2 regions of the Corynebacterium qintianiae genome follow, and region 1 is predicted to be linked to the other one. Evidence: riboswitches for the same ligand, from Rfam matches in the RefSeq annotation. Region 1 holds a riboswitch; the other holds the start of a gene.
The links. A riboswitch is a leader RNA that binds a small molecule or an ion and turns the genes downstream of it on or off. The one in region 1 is predicted to bind cyclic di-AMP.
Positions count from the first base shown of each region.

Region 2: another riboswitch for cyclic di-AMP. It lies ahead of G7Y29_RS02965 (resuscitation-promoting factor Rpf1 domain-containing protein); the one in region 1 lies ahead of G7Y29_RS07405 (C40 family peptidase).

Region 1 is NZ_CP064955.1:1,510,014-1,517,083, reverse strand. It holds gene qcrA (cytochrome bc1 complex Rieske iron-sulfur subunit) at 1-875, shown strand, start outside; gene qcrB (cytochrome bc1 complex cytochrome b subunit) at 875-2,512, shown strand; cyclic di-AMP (ydaO/yuaA leader) riboswitch at 2,879-3,080, shown strand; gene G7Y29_RS07405 (C40 family peptidase) at 3,093-3,842, shown strand; gene G7Y29_RS07400 (C40 family peptidase) at 3,982-5,013, shown strand; gene G7Y29_RS07395 (glycosyltransferase family 4 protein) at 5,015-6,154, shown strand; gene G7Y29_RS07390 (ROK family protein) at 6,166-7,070, shown strand, end outside.
Region 2 is NZ_CP064955.1:593,692-600,761, forward strand. It holds gene G7Y29_RS02945 (ABC transporter ATP-binding protein) at 1-569, opposite strand, end outside; gene G7Y29_RS02950 (helicase-associated domain-containing protein) at 597-2,708, opposite strand; gene G7Y29_RS02955 (hypothetical protein) at 2,761-2,955, shown strand; gene G7Y29_RS02960 (YeeE/YedE thiosulfate transporter family protein) at 3,099-4,496, shown strand; gene G7Y29_RS02965 (resuscitation-promoting factor Rpf1 domain-containing protein) at 4,493-5,146, opposite strand; cyclic di-AMP (ydaO/yuaA leader) riboswitch at 5,155-5,311, opposite strand; gene G7Y29_RS10935 (cold-shock protein) at 5,650-6,033, shown strand; gene G7Y29_RS02975 (DUF2771 family protein) at 6,030-6,524, opposite strand; gene G7Y29_RS02980 (glutaminyl-peptide cyclotransferase) at 6,545-7,070, opposite strand, start outside.

The DNA.
Region 1 (7,070 bases):
ATGTGAAGAAGTTCGTTCCCGAGGAAATCTCGGTGCAGCGCCGCCACGACGGCCGCTCCAGCGAGCTCGACCGCCGCACGACGACCGCGCTGCTTAACGACGCTTGGGAGACCTCCACTCTCGGCCGACGCAAGGTCATGCAGGGTCTGCTCGGTGCGGCAGGCGTCATGGCGGGCCTGACCATCATCGCCCCGATGGGCGGTCTGATCAAGAACCCGTGGCGCCCCCGTCATGAGCTCAACTACCACGGTGACGGCACTTTGTGGACGCACGGTTGGACCAAGTTTGAGGAAGGCGTCAAGATTTACCTCGGCCGAGATACCGGCGCTATCGCCGAGCTGCATGAGGGTGAGGCCGGTAAGCACTACACCACCGCTGGCGTGTCCAGGCTCGTTCGTATGCGCCCGGAGGATCTCGCCGCGGCATCGATGGAAACCGTCTTCCCCCTTTATGAGGAGGACGTCAATGACGGCGATACATACGAGGCGACGCGCGACGTGTACGAGAACCACATGCACTCCCTGCACGGGCCGCGCAACGCGGTGATGCTCATCCGTCTCCGCACGGATGATGCCAAGCGCGTGGTCGAGCGCGAAGGGCAAGAGTCGTTCCACTACGGCGATTACTACGCCTACTCCAAGATCTGCACGCACATTGGTTGCCCGACGTCGTTGTACGAGGCTCAGACCAACCGAATCCTGTGCCCGTGCCACCAGTCCCAGTTCGATGCGCTGCACTACGGCAAGCCGATCTTCGGTCCGGCCGCGCGTGCTCTGCCGCAGCTTCCTGTGACAGTTGACGAAGAAGGTTACCTCGTTGCCAACGGAAACTTCATCGAGCCCGTTGGCCCGGCATTCTGGGAGCGTAAGTCCTAATGAGCACTAAACTTGCACAAGCCGCGGACAACATTGATTCGCGCTACACGGTCTCTGGTTTCCTGCGACCCCAGCTGAACAAGGTCTTTCCGACCCACTGGTCGTTCATGCTCGGAGAGATGGCGCTTTATAGCTTCATTATCCTGCTCTTGACAGGTATCTACCTAGCATTGTTCTTCGACCCGTCGATTACCAAGGTGATCTACGACGGGGGTTACTTGCCGCTTAACGGTGTCGAGATGTCACGTGCGTACGCGACGGCCCTCGATATTTCCTTCGAGGTGCGCGGCGGCCTCTTCGTCCGCCAGATGCACCACTGGGCCGCACTCATGTTCATGATGTCTATGTTCGCCCACATGCTGCGCATCTTCTTCACTGGCGCATTCCGCCGTCCGCGCGAGGCGAACTGGATCATCGGTGTAACCCTGATCCTCGTCGGCATGATCGAGGGCTTCATGGGCTACTCCCTCCCGGACGACCTGTTGTCCGGTGTGGGCCTGCGCATCATGTCCGCGATCATCGTCGGCATCCCGATTATCGGCACTTGGATGCACTGGGCCATCTTCGGCGGTGACTTCCCGTCGGACCTTATGCTCGACCGGTTCTACATCCTCCACGTGCTCATCCTGCCGGGCCTGATTCTGGCACTCGTCGCAGCTCACCTGTTGCTCGTCTGGTTCCAGAAGCACACCCAGTTCCCCGGGCCAGGTCGCACGGAAAACAATGTCGTAGGCATCCGCATCATGCCGGTCTTCGCTGTCAAGGCGATCGGTTTCATGTTCGTGGTTTTCGCCGTCTTGTCGGGTATGGCGGGCCTGACATCGATCAACGCCATTTGGAACCTCGGTCCCTACAACCCGTCCCAGGTCTCTGCAGGTTCCCAGCCGGACGTGTACATGCTCTGGACGGATGGCGCCGCCCGTGTCATGCCGGCATGGGAGCTCTACCTCGGCAACTACACCATCCCCGGTGCGTTCTGGGTGGCCCTCATGTGTGGCATTCTCGTGGCGCTGCTCTTCGCCTACCCGTTCATCGAGGCTGCTGTCACCGGCGACCGGGCGCATCACAACCTGTTGCAGCGCCCGCGCGACGTGCCCGTCCGCACCGGTATCGGTGTCATGGGTATCACCTTCTTCCTTCTTCTGACGATTTCCGGCGGCAACGACCACGTGGCCCACTTCTTCCAGATTTCGCTTAACGCGATGACCTGGTTCGGCCGCATCGGTCTGATCATCCTGCCTCCGCTGGTCTACTTCATCACCTACCGCATCTGCGTTGGTCTGCAGCGTTCGGATCGGGAGGTGCTGGAGCACGGCATTGAGACCGGTGTCATTAAGAAGCTTCCGAACGGCGCATTCGTGGAGATCCACCAGCCGCTTGGACCGGTCGACGAGCACGGCCATCCAGTCCCGCTGGACTACGCCGGTGCCCGCGTGCCAAAGCAGATGAACCAGCTTGGTTACTCGGATTCCGACACCATCGGCACCTTCTCCCCGGCGGAGCTTGGGGTCACCGAGCGCGTCCGCGCAGCTGAGGAGCGAAACCACCACGAGGAGGTTGAGACGCTGCGCGCCCTCGAGGCCTCCAAGGACGCGTCTGACCGCGACGCAACACCCCGCGATGGACGCAGTCACTAACGGCTGATTTCTGCTCGCAGTAGTAAAAGGAACCTTCCCAGACGGGAAGGTTCCTTTTTATATGAGGGGATAACACTGTCTATGTGTCGAAGATCACTGCTCGACCCTCGCGGTGGACACCGTACTCTTCGCTACCCGTGTGGTGTCTGCCGCCGGAACGGTGTAGCGGCATGTCAAGGGCACGAAATCCTACAACATGGCGGCTCAGCTAGAGCCGTGCTTGTTGACGGATCCACGATGGTTTTCTCCCAAAGTAGAAAATAACGGCGAGATAACGGATGTCGCATTGGACAATGGCCGTTGCAGTTTCGTAACCTACTCGAGACATTGCGGCAACGATCGTTGGATGCAAGTTACGACAGACAAGAACATATAACGCCGAGTCTCCCATGTTCGCGCCGCACAAGGCTGGGCGAACATGGGGGAGCCGGGGACCCAATGCAACGGCCCTCGGGCCGCACCTGGGGTAAATGCTCGCGAGGATGCCTACCACTCTGTGGGGCAAGGAGCGCGCAGGGCTTTTCTCAAGCCCCACCCGACAGCTAACCCGGTAGGCAAGAGAAGATATGGAGTAATCCCCGTGGCACAGCACCGTCGCCAGATCTCGTCCGCAAAACGTAATATCGCAGCGGCTTCCGCCGTAATCGCCGGCGCAACCCTTCTGGCCCCCGGCACCGCCAACGCGGCTGAAGTCCGCATCCCTAACTCTCCGGTTTCCGTCCAGGTGCCGGGCATCGAAAACGTTCCCGGCATCGCAGCCATCCCGGGTATCGACATGTGGATCCCCTCCCTGTCCGGACAGGACAGTGACGGCGACGTTGCCGCCGCTATTGCTGCGGTGAAGGCAATCCCGGGCGCTACTTCCGTCCCAGGTTTCTCGGCGTTCATTGCCGACGTGGAGAGCCGCTACGCCCCGGCCGCGACCCAGTACTCCGCCACAGCAGCCGCGCCGATCGAGGAAGTTGCTCCGGCAATCCAGGAGCCGTCCGCCGGCCAGAAGATCGTCGACATCGCTCGCTCCAAGATCGGCTCCCCGTACGTCTATGGTGCCGCAGGCCCGAGCGCATTTGACTGCTCCGGTTTCACCTCATGGGTTCACGCGCAGGCTGGTAAGTCCATCCCACGTACCTCCCAGGCGCAGGCATCCGCTGGCCAGCCTGTGGCACTGAGCGACATTCAGCCCGGTGACGTCGTCGTCTACTACGGCGGCGCGTCCCACGTTGCGGTCTACGCCGGCAACGGAACCATCATCGACGCGCTGAACTCCGGCATCCCAGTCGGTGAGCGCCCGCTGGACATGATGCCGATCCACTCCGTGGTTCGCTTCTAAGCTTCCCGCTTCCTCCCCGGCCGCGGCCCCGCAGCGGGCAACGCGGCCGGTTTTTTGTCCGCTCGATCGGCTTGAATCTGCGGGCTGGGGCGCTATAGTGAAGTAACAGTTTTATAAAGGTCATTTTCGGAAGGACACCGTGGGAAAGCACTCCCCCCCGCCGCGCAGGCGCGCCGCGCGCGCGTCGCTCGCTCTGGCCACCGCAGGCGCCGTGGTCGCAACCACCTTCACACCGGCCCATGCTGAGGACGTCGAGGCGCTGATCGAAGAACTCTCCGCAGTCTCCGACGAGGCTACCGCCAAGATGGAGGAGATCAAGGAGCTTGAAGTTCACATCGAGGATGCCCAGCGGGCGCTCGACGAGAGCACGCTAGCCGTCTCCGAGGCGCAGGCGAAGGCGGACGAGGCGCGATCCGCTCGCAAGGCTCAGCAGGTGGGCGTCAACGACGTCGCCGCCTCGACCTACCGCACCCTGCAGGTTGACAGCGTTGTGAACACCCTGGGCTCAGACACCCCGCAAGAAGTAATCGACAAAACTTCGTACCTCGGGTCCATCGCGCGCAGCCGCCAGAACCAGCTTGAGGATCTGCGTACTTCTACGCAGGACGTCATTGAGGCGGCCCGTGCGGCCGACGTAGCGAAGGCGGAGGCGCAGTACACTCGAGGGAAGCTGCAGGCTCAACGCGAGCAGCTTGAGGCGGAGCGCGAGGATATTGAAAAGCGGATCCAGGAAGTTGAGAGTCGTGTCGACGCGCTCTCGCCCGAGGCTCGGATCGCCTGGATGAACCAGGCCAACCCGATCTCGTCAGACCGGCTCGACCCGAACGTGTTCGGTGCCGGAATTACCGGCGCGGCGCTCGCGCAGCTGGGCAAACCGTACGGGTGGGGTGCGGCGGGCCCCGACTCCTTCGACTGTTCAGGGTTGATGGTGTGGGCGTACGCGCAGAACGGCAAGTCCATTCCCCGCACCTCCCAGGCCCAGCTCGCCGGGGGCACTCCGGTTCCGGTGTCAGACCTGCAGCCCGGTGACATCATCGGGTACTACCCGGGAGTCACCCACGTGGGCATGTACATCGGAAACGGGCAGGTCGTGCACGCCTCCGACTACGGAATCCCGGTGCAGGTCGTGCCTTTGAACTCGATGCCAGTGCAAGGGGCAGTCCGCTACTAGCATGCCGGTTCTGCTGGTCACCAATGATTTCCCGCCCACCGTGGGTGGGATTCAATCGTACGTGCGGGACTTCGCCGACGAGTTCGTCCGCCGCGCGGGCGCGGCCGAGCTGGTTGTGTTCGCGTCAACGCAGGATGAGAAGGCCGCGGAAGAATGGGACGCTGCGGCACCTTACACCGTGGTGCGCTGGCCCCGTCGGCTCATGCTGCCCACGCCCGCCACCGTCAGGCGGATGCGGCGCATCATCCGTGAACACGGCATAGACACGGTCTGGTTCGGAGCGGCCGCGCCGCTCGCCGTGATGGGCCCGGCTGCGAAACGCGCCGGAGCTGAGCTGGTGGTGGCCTCCACGCACGGCCACGAGGTGGGTTGGTCGATGCTGCCGGGGGCGCGCCAGGTTCTCACCGCCATCGGTCGCGGCACCGATACCGTGACTTTCATCTCCGACTACACCCTGCGCCGGTTCCGCCGCGCGTTCGGCGCGGGGGTGGAGTTCGTGGCGTTGCCATCGGGCGTCGATAAGCGATTCTTCCGTCCGCTCGACAACGCCGAGCGGGTTGCGGTACGCGCGGAGCTCGGGGTAGGTGGGGATCCACTTGTGGTGTGCGCGTCGCGGCTGGTGCGGAGAAAGGGCCAAGACACGCTTATCGACGCCCTCCCGGACGTCCTCGCTGAATTCCCCGCCGCGCGCCTCATTATCGTGGGTTCTGGCCCGTACGAGCGTCTCTTGAGGCGACGCGCCAAGGCGCTGGGGGACTCGGTGATGTTTACGGGCCCGGTGCCGCGGGAGGATCTGCGCGACATCGTCGGCGCGGCGGATGTATTTGCCATGCCTGCGCGCACGAGGGGCGCGGGCCTGGACGTCGAGGGGCTCGGCATCGTCTACCTGGAGGCACAGGCGTGCGGGGTGCCCGTTGTCGCCGGTAATTCCGGCGGTGCACCGGAGACGGTGACACCGAACACCGGGATCGTGGTCGACGGGCGGGACGCATCGGCCGTGGCAGGCGCGGTTGCGGAGCTGCTGGGCGACCCTGCGCGGCGCCGCCTGATGGGAGAGCGCGGCCGCGAGCATGTGGTGCGCAACTTCTCCTGGGAGACCCTGGGTGACAGGTTGTTCAGTCTTCTGCGCCCGACGGGTTAACATTGTTGGCTATGCTTTCGGAATCCCACGGCTCGCCGCTCACGGTCGGCTTCGACATCGGCGGAACGAATACCCGCGCCGGGGTGGTGACAGGCGACGGGGACATCATTGACTCCCGCTCGACCGACACTCCGCACGACGCGGATGAGCTGACCGCAGCGATCACGGGATTGGTGGCGGATTTGCGCCGCGACCACAAGGTGGCCGCGGTGGGTGTCGCCCTCGCCGGCTTTCTCGATCCCGATTGCGAGAAGGTCCGCTTCGCTCCGCACCTGCCGTGGCGCAACGACGCGCCGGTTAAAGCCATCCTCGAAGACGCGATCGGGCTTCCTGTGCGTCTCGAGCACGATGCGAACTCGGCGGCATGGGGTGAGTACCGCTTCGGCGCGGCCCGCGAGGCCGATACGTGGGTGTTCTTCGCCGTCGGAACCGGTATCGGTGCGACCCTGATGCACCGCGGTGAGATTTACCGCGGTTCTTTCGGCACCGCGCCCGAGTTTGGTCACTTAACGGTCGTGCCGGGCGGTCGCGTGTGTTCCTGCGGCAAGCACGGCTGCCTGGAGCGCTATGCTTCCGGCACGGCCCTAGTGGATACCGCCGTGGAGGTTGCCTCGGCCGGCGGGTACAAGGGGTGCGGGCTCTACCGTGCGGTGGTGGACAAGCGGGCGAGCGGGCACGACGTGATGGCGGCCGCGCGGCGCGGGGATCCTCTGGGCCGGGCGGCCGTCGCTACGTTCGCGGATTGGCTCGGTCAAGGCCTGTCGATCGTCGCGGATGTCTTAGACCCCGAGCTCATTGTGCTAGGCGGGGGAGTCAGCAGCGACGCGGACCTCTTCCTCGACCGCGCCCGGGAAGCCATGGCCCACGACATCGTTGGGGCTGGATACCGCCCGCTGCCAAAGCTTTTGTGTGCCGA
Region 2 (7,070 bases), 920 kb from region 1:
TGGGAGGAGAAGATTACGGGTACGCCGTTCTCCTTCGCCCGGGAGACCAGCATCCGGCTCATCACATCGACGGCGACGGGGTCGAGGCCGGAAAAAGGCTCGTCGAGGATGAGCACGTCGGGATCGTGGATCAGGCTGGCGGCGAGCTGGACGCGCTGCTGGTTGCCTAACGAGAGGTCGTCGAGCTTGTCGTCCAGCCGCTCACCGAGACCTAGTTCCTCCAGCAGCTGCGTGCCATTGCGGGTGGCGTTCGCCGCGCTCACCCCGTGGAGTCTGGCCAGGAAGATGAGCTGGTCGAGGATCTTTTCTTTGCCGTACAGCCCGCGCTCCTCGGGCATGTAACCGATGCGCCGTCGGGTGTCGTCGGTGAGCTGGCGGCCGTCGAAAAGCACCTCACCCTCGTCCGTGGCCAGGACACCGAGAGCGATGCGCATTGTGGTCGATTTACCTGCGCCGTTCGACCCTACGAAACCGTAGATCTCACCGGGTTGGACGGTGAGGCTCATCCCGTCGAGCGCCTGGGTCTCCCCGAAGCGTTTGCTGAGGTTTCTGATTTCGAGTGTGATCATGTGCCGGATGGTACTACCTGAACGCGGTCACGTCAGTTCCACTTTGGTCACCCGCGGCAGCGCGATGCGCACGACCCTCTCCGTCGCCTCGTCGAGCGCGTCGACTTGTCCCGCAGTAACAGACAGCGGCAAGACGGTGAGCTGTTGACCCCGGCCGTTCTTGTCCACGTAACCGATGGTCACATGGCGGCGCGAGCGCGCCGCGGCGTGCAGCGTAGGCAGGAAGTCACCCCCATCGGTTTCGCTGCCGGCCGTAGAGCGCAGCGCCTGAAGAACAGCATCGACGTGTTCGGGATCTACTGCGCGCTCGCGGGGGATGGTTGAAGGAGTCGGTGCGACCAGCTGTGGTTCGGGGGCCACGGTCAGCGCTGCACCGGATTCGTCCTCTGCGGCGGGCTGGAAACCGCATGCGCGAAGTAGCGCCATCAACTCCGGCAGCGGTAGCTGTGAGACGGCGACGGTGGGGCTTAACACCGACAGCTGGGGGATTGCCGCGGCGGCCGACGCGATAAGTGCTTCGTCATCGCTGCGCAGGTAGCTCAGCGCTGTGCCCGCGCGCAGCGCACCGTGGTGGCGCGCGGCGTCATCGATGGCGAAGGTGATGCCCTGCGGCACCTCGCCGACAGCGTGCGCGCCCAACCACGCTTTGAGCTCGGGTCCGGTGCGCCCGGAGTTCAGCGCGCGGCGCACGGAGCTGGCGGTGACGCGGTACACGCTGGCCACGCCGGGGGACTCGAGATCGGCGAACGACTCAATCACCGCGGTCATCTCCGGAGTGAGCGGCCCGGGGGCGAGGATAGTCATGTCCGCCTGCGGAATCAGGTAGTCCACTTCGTCCGGCACGAGGTCACGGGTGGCGGCGACGATGTCCCTGCCCTCGATGAGGGCGGTCAGCGGCGCTGCCGCGGAGTTCTCCGCGAGTGCCCCGACGAGGTGGCCCTCGCGCACCACGGCGCTGATCAGCTGCGGTGACATACCGGCGGCGAGGATGGGGGAGAAGTGGTGCAGGTCGGCGTCCAGGTCGTCGCGGCTCAGCGGCCCAGGGGCGAAGAGCTTGACGACGCCCCACCGAGCGCTGCGGATCTCCGGCGCGCGCGTTTCCTCGCTGAGCAGCCTCGCCCCGGAATCGGCGCGCCATGGGGACGCGAGCCATCCCACCACGAGAACGGCCCACTGCTGCGCGAGCGGCGAGTCCATCCAAGAGAGTCCGTCGCGGGTCGCGGCGAGAGCACCCGTGTCCTCGCCCACGTCGCCGCGCCCCAGGAGCCCGGCGGACTCGCCCACCGTAACGGTGAGCGAGGGGTCGAAACCGAGGGCCTTGGTCAGAGCGGCGACGGCCCGCACGCCGACGCTTCCGTCCTTGTTCAGCTCCACCGGTGCGGCGATGAGGTGGGTGAGCAGCTGGCGCATCTGACGCACTGATTCGAGCCCGGCGGCGGTGGAGGTCGCGTCGATAAGCGATTGCTCGACGGGTTCCGACGGCGGGTGGGGTTCGAGCGGGTAAGTACGCACCGCCGCGCAGCGCAGCATTTCGCGGACCGGGCGCGGCAGGCGCACGGTGGTGGCGTTCACTCGGGCAAGAAGCCCGCGAGAGATGAGGCGCGGCACAGGCAAGTCCGGGTCGGCGTCGGGGGCGGCGCCGCGGGTGGTGCCGATGGAACCGGAGGCGGCGAGAGTTTCTAAAACCTGGCGCTCGCGCGGGCTGATGGAAGACAGGGCCTCGGCGAGGTTGTCGGGCGCGGGATCGAGGATGCGCCAGCCGGACGGAAGCGCGGAGAGTACCCCGGGGGCGACACGCAGCCCGTCGTCGGGGCCGAGGAGCAGTGCGTGGCTGCGCAGCTTGTTTAGGGGGCCGGCGAGCTGGAAGGGGAGGTTGATACTGCTCAGGGGCACTGGGTCGAGCTCCGCCCCCATGTCACCGAGCGTTTCCAAAAGGGCAATGTCAGCGGCCGTGAGGCGCCGCAGGGCACGCGCCACTGAGCCCGGGAGGGTGAGCCGGGTGGCCAGGGAGGCCAGCGACGGGGGAGCGGGAAACGTCGCGTCCGGCCGGATGCGGATGAGCTCGCGCAACTCCGCGTCGCCCATTTCGGACAGGGCGGAAAGCAGTGTGGAAAGCGGGGTGGATAGCGGGGCAGACATGGTGGGGGTGAGTTTACGTGCGTTTCCGTCGCGGACGTGAAAGAATGTGGCCATGGCTTCCAACGTTGACAAGATCGGCCGCGCGAACCCGGCGTGGCCCGTAGATACCCCTGGTAACGGTCACCCGGTGACGGAGATCTCCTCCAAGCTCGCAGGCGCTTCCAGCCCCTTTGGTGACGAGCTGGTTCTGCCGCGCCCGTACGAAGAGATCGGGTACGTACACACGACCACCCGAATCAACCGCTAGCTGGAATTTCTGCCCCCGCCTGGTGCGGGGGTTTTCTCGGCACAGCCACTCTAGACAGCTTGGTACGTAAAGCGTAGACAAAGCGGTGAGGAATCGGGTACGGTCTGGAGCGTTCACATCCACCCCGCACACGGAGGAATTACATGCTCGCTTCGGGCCTTCTCGTCGGCGTCGCCCTCGGCGCAATCATGCAGAGGGGACGTTTTTGCGTGACCGGCATGATGCGCGATGTCTTTCTGCAGAAGAAGGGCCGCGGTCTCGTCGCCCTCTTCATCGTCATCTCGGTCCACGCCGTCGGTCTCGCCGCGCTGACCTCGCTCGGCGTCATCGCGCCGGACTACCGCACGTTCCAGCCCGCGGCCGTCATCGTCGGCGGCTTCATCTTCGGACTCTCCATCGTCCTCGCCGGTGGCTGCGCCTCAGGCACCTGGTACCGCTCCGCTGAGGGGCTCGTTGGATCTTGGTTCGCACTGATCTTTTACGGACTGTCCGCGGCGGCGATGAAGAACGGTGTCCTCCATCCCTTCGAGACCTGGATGAGACAGTGGGATACCGGCTGGACCACGCTGCCTCAGACATTCGGCATCCCTGCCTGGTGGTTCGCCATCGCGCTGTCGCTGGCCACCGCGTGGGCGGCACACCACTACCTCACGGAGGACGCGGTGCGCCCGAAGGTCTCCCTCCAGCAGCCGTGGTACAAGAAAGCGCTCCACCCTTACACCGCTGGCGCACTGATCGGCCTACTCGGCGTCATCGCGTGGCCGCTGTCGGCAGCGACCGGGCGCAACGACGGCCTGGGTATCACCACCCCGACCGCCCACACCGTTTCCTACGTCACCACGGCCGACCCGAAGTTCCTCAACTGGGGCACGCTGCTTGTGCTCGGACTCCTCGTCGGCGCGTTCATCGCTGCCAAGGCCTCCGGAGAATTCCGTGTCCGCGTTCCGGACGCAACTACGACGGTGCGTTCGATCGTCGGCGGCGTCGGAATGGGAGTCGGTGCCGCACTGGCCGGCGGCTGCACCGTCGGCAACGGCATGGTCCAGACCTCCCTGTTTAGCTACCAGGGCTGGGTCGCCCTCGGTTTTATCGCGTTCGGGGTTTACGTAGGATCGAAGATCTGGCTCAAGCCCTCCGCGGTTGCCGCGCCGACCGCAGCCGGAACCTATTCCACTGAGGACTCCATCCATTCCGCGGAGGACGCGGTGCTCACTACTTCCTCCGCAGGAGGTTTCCAAGTTGCCACGGGTCTCATTACCGTGCCCGCGGCGCAGAAGAAAGTTACCAAGGCGCGGCCAGTCGGGCCCGGCCGCTACAAGCTGGATACGCTCGGCGCCGTGTGCCCCTTCCCGCTGATCGAAGCGAAGGACGCGATCAGTGAGCTTGACGACGGCGAGAAGCTGGTCATCGACTTCGACTGCACCCAGGCGACGGAGTCCATTCCCCAATGGGCTGCCGACAACGGCCACGCGGTGGAGGGCTTCGTGCAGAACCGCGACGCCGGCTGGGAGATCACCGTGGTGAAAAACGCCGCGCGTTAGCGGCCCGTGACCTGAGCGATGACGGCGTTGATGTCGCCGGCGAGGATGGCGTCGATAAGCGTCTTGTTAGCCAGGTAGAAACCGTTGTAATCGTTGCGGTTAGCCGCGTACGTGGTCTGGATCTGGACCGGGACCGCAAGGTTGTAGTTGTTCAGGTTCGCCGCGATGGCCTTGTAGAGGGCGTCGACCTGGAGGGCCTCGGGCTGCGCGGAAGTTTCTGCGGAGGCCTCGACGGGAGCGGAAGAAGCGGGTGCGGGCGCCGGAGCAGCCTGTGCATCGCGGTTGGACGGTGCGGAGTTCAGGCCGAGACGGGCGGAGCAGGCCGGCCATGCGCCCCAACCCTGGCCGGCCAGGGTGCGCTCACCGACGATGATCTGCTGCTCGCGGGTGGCCTGGTAGGCGTATGGGGCAAAATCGCCGCCGCCGTATGCGCGCCAGGTGGAAGCTGAGAACTGCAGGCCGCCGGAGTAACCGTTGCCGGTGTTGATGTTCCAGTTGCCGCCGGCTTCGCACTGCGCGAGGCGATCCCAGTCGGAATCCGGGGCGGCGCTAGCGGCCGGCGCCATGATGCCGGTGAGTGCGGCTGCTGCCGCGGTGCCTGCGAGCGCCTTCTTGGCGAAGGATGCGGTTTGTTTGGTGTGGCGTCCCATGAAGATGTTATTCCTCTCTTGTTGACCGCCTGCGAAGTTAGCTGTCGGGTTCTGGCTGAAGGTGCCAGGCCGCTGAACGCGGCTTCACCCCTAGGAGAGTCCTCCTGCGCAATGCGCGTGTGGGTTCTCCGCTTCTGCCCAATAAAAGTCGTGTCTGGGAAAGGGTTGAGGCCGGGCAGAACTCGGCGTGGCCTCAAGAAATTGCTATGCGGTTATACGCCCTCGATCGGGTCTGCGGGCGACTATATCGGTTTATAACGATTGAGTCACGTAGGTGAAACGAAATGACTTACCACGCGCCACATCTACCCTGGTGGGGTGGGCGCTTCCGCAGCTCAGGAGCCAGCTCCGTCGATCAGGTGACTTATGTCACACAACACGCGCTGAGGACATTTTTAGGTGACACGGTTGCAAAGGGCGGTCCACAGGTCTCGCCTCACGAGACCCTCAGGGCGGCTGCGCCGGAATAGTACAATGGCGGTTCTCGAGAGGAAGGAAGACGCATGCCCGTTGGAAAAGTGAAGTGGTACGACACCGAGAAGGGTTTCGGTTTCGCGTCGAACCCCGGCGGCGAAGACGTTTTCGTAGGCAAGAATGTGTTGCCCGAAGGCGTCGAGGAGCTGGTCGCCGGCCAGCGCGTCGAGTTTGATTTCGCCGCAGGCCGCCGTGGGCCCCAAGCGCTGCGAGTCAAGGTACTGGACAACCCGAAGCGCCGCCCCAGCCACCGCTACAAACCGGAGGAGCTGAACAAGCTGCTCGCGGACATGATGACGGTTCTGGAAACCCAGATTCAGCCGGCCCTGGAGGCGGGGCGGTACCCGGAGCGCGCCCACGGCAAGCAGGTTGCTGAAATCCTGCGGGTCATGGCGAAGGAGCTCGACGCCTAGGAAGCGACGTCGAACCCGACCGACCACGTCGCGATGACCGGGATCTCCTGACCACTGTCATTCGTGTCCACGGCCAAGGCGGAAACCTCCGCCACGACAAGCTGGGCGCCGTCCTTCACCGCGGGAACTGTGCCGTCCGTCGCCTCGCCCGACTGGAATATTTGTTCCTCGTTGGCGGACGGGTCGTCGTAAATGCTCAGCAGCCGCCAGCTCGTCGACGCCAAGTCCTTCGGCACGGCAACCGTGACGTCCACGGAGGTGTCGAGCGGCATGGTGGGGGGCTCGCCACCGTCGCACTCGGCGTCGAGCTCGCAAATGGTGTACGGCTCAACCTCGAGCGTGTTCTCCCCGCTGCTGACGCTCACTTGCATCTCGCGGACGGGCTCGGCGGGCTTGTTCCGCTGCCACTGGGCCACGAGGTAAAAACCGCCGACGAGCACAACTGCGCCGACAATCAGGACGGTGAGAAGCTGCCACGGCTTAACCTTCATGGGTGACAAGCCTACTGAGGCTAACGGGCCGGCTCGAAGGTGACCCGGTACAGGTCGGGCCAACGCTTGCCGGAGAGGTAGAACTCATCGGTGCCGGGGATGTGGGCAATGCCGTTGAGCACGTTGTTCGGGTCCGGCGCAGCGTTGTTGGGCAGGGACGAGGCATCGATGACTGCGGTGACTTCGCCGGTGGAGGCGTCGATACGCATGATGTCGGTGGTGAGGAACACGTTGGCGTAAATGTCACCACCCACGCACTCGAGCTCGTTGAGGTGCTGCACTGGCTGGCCGTCGAGGGTGACGGTGAAACGCTCACGCTCAGCGAAACTGGCGGGGTCCATGCGCCGCAGCTGCGAGGTGCCGTCTGAGAGAATCACCTCACCCTGCCGCGAGCACACTCCCCATCCCTCGCCCGCGTACGTGGTGCGGCCGAGCTCCTCCAGCGTCCCGGCGTCGCGCCTCATCGCCACCCCGTCTTGCCAGGTGAGCTGCCAGAGGTCGTCACCGGCGCGGGTGAGACCCTCGCCGAAGAATGCAGGATCGATC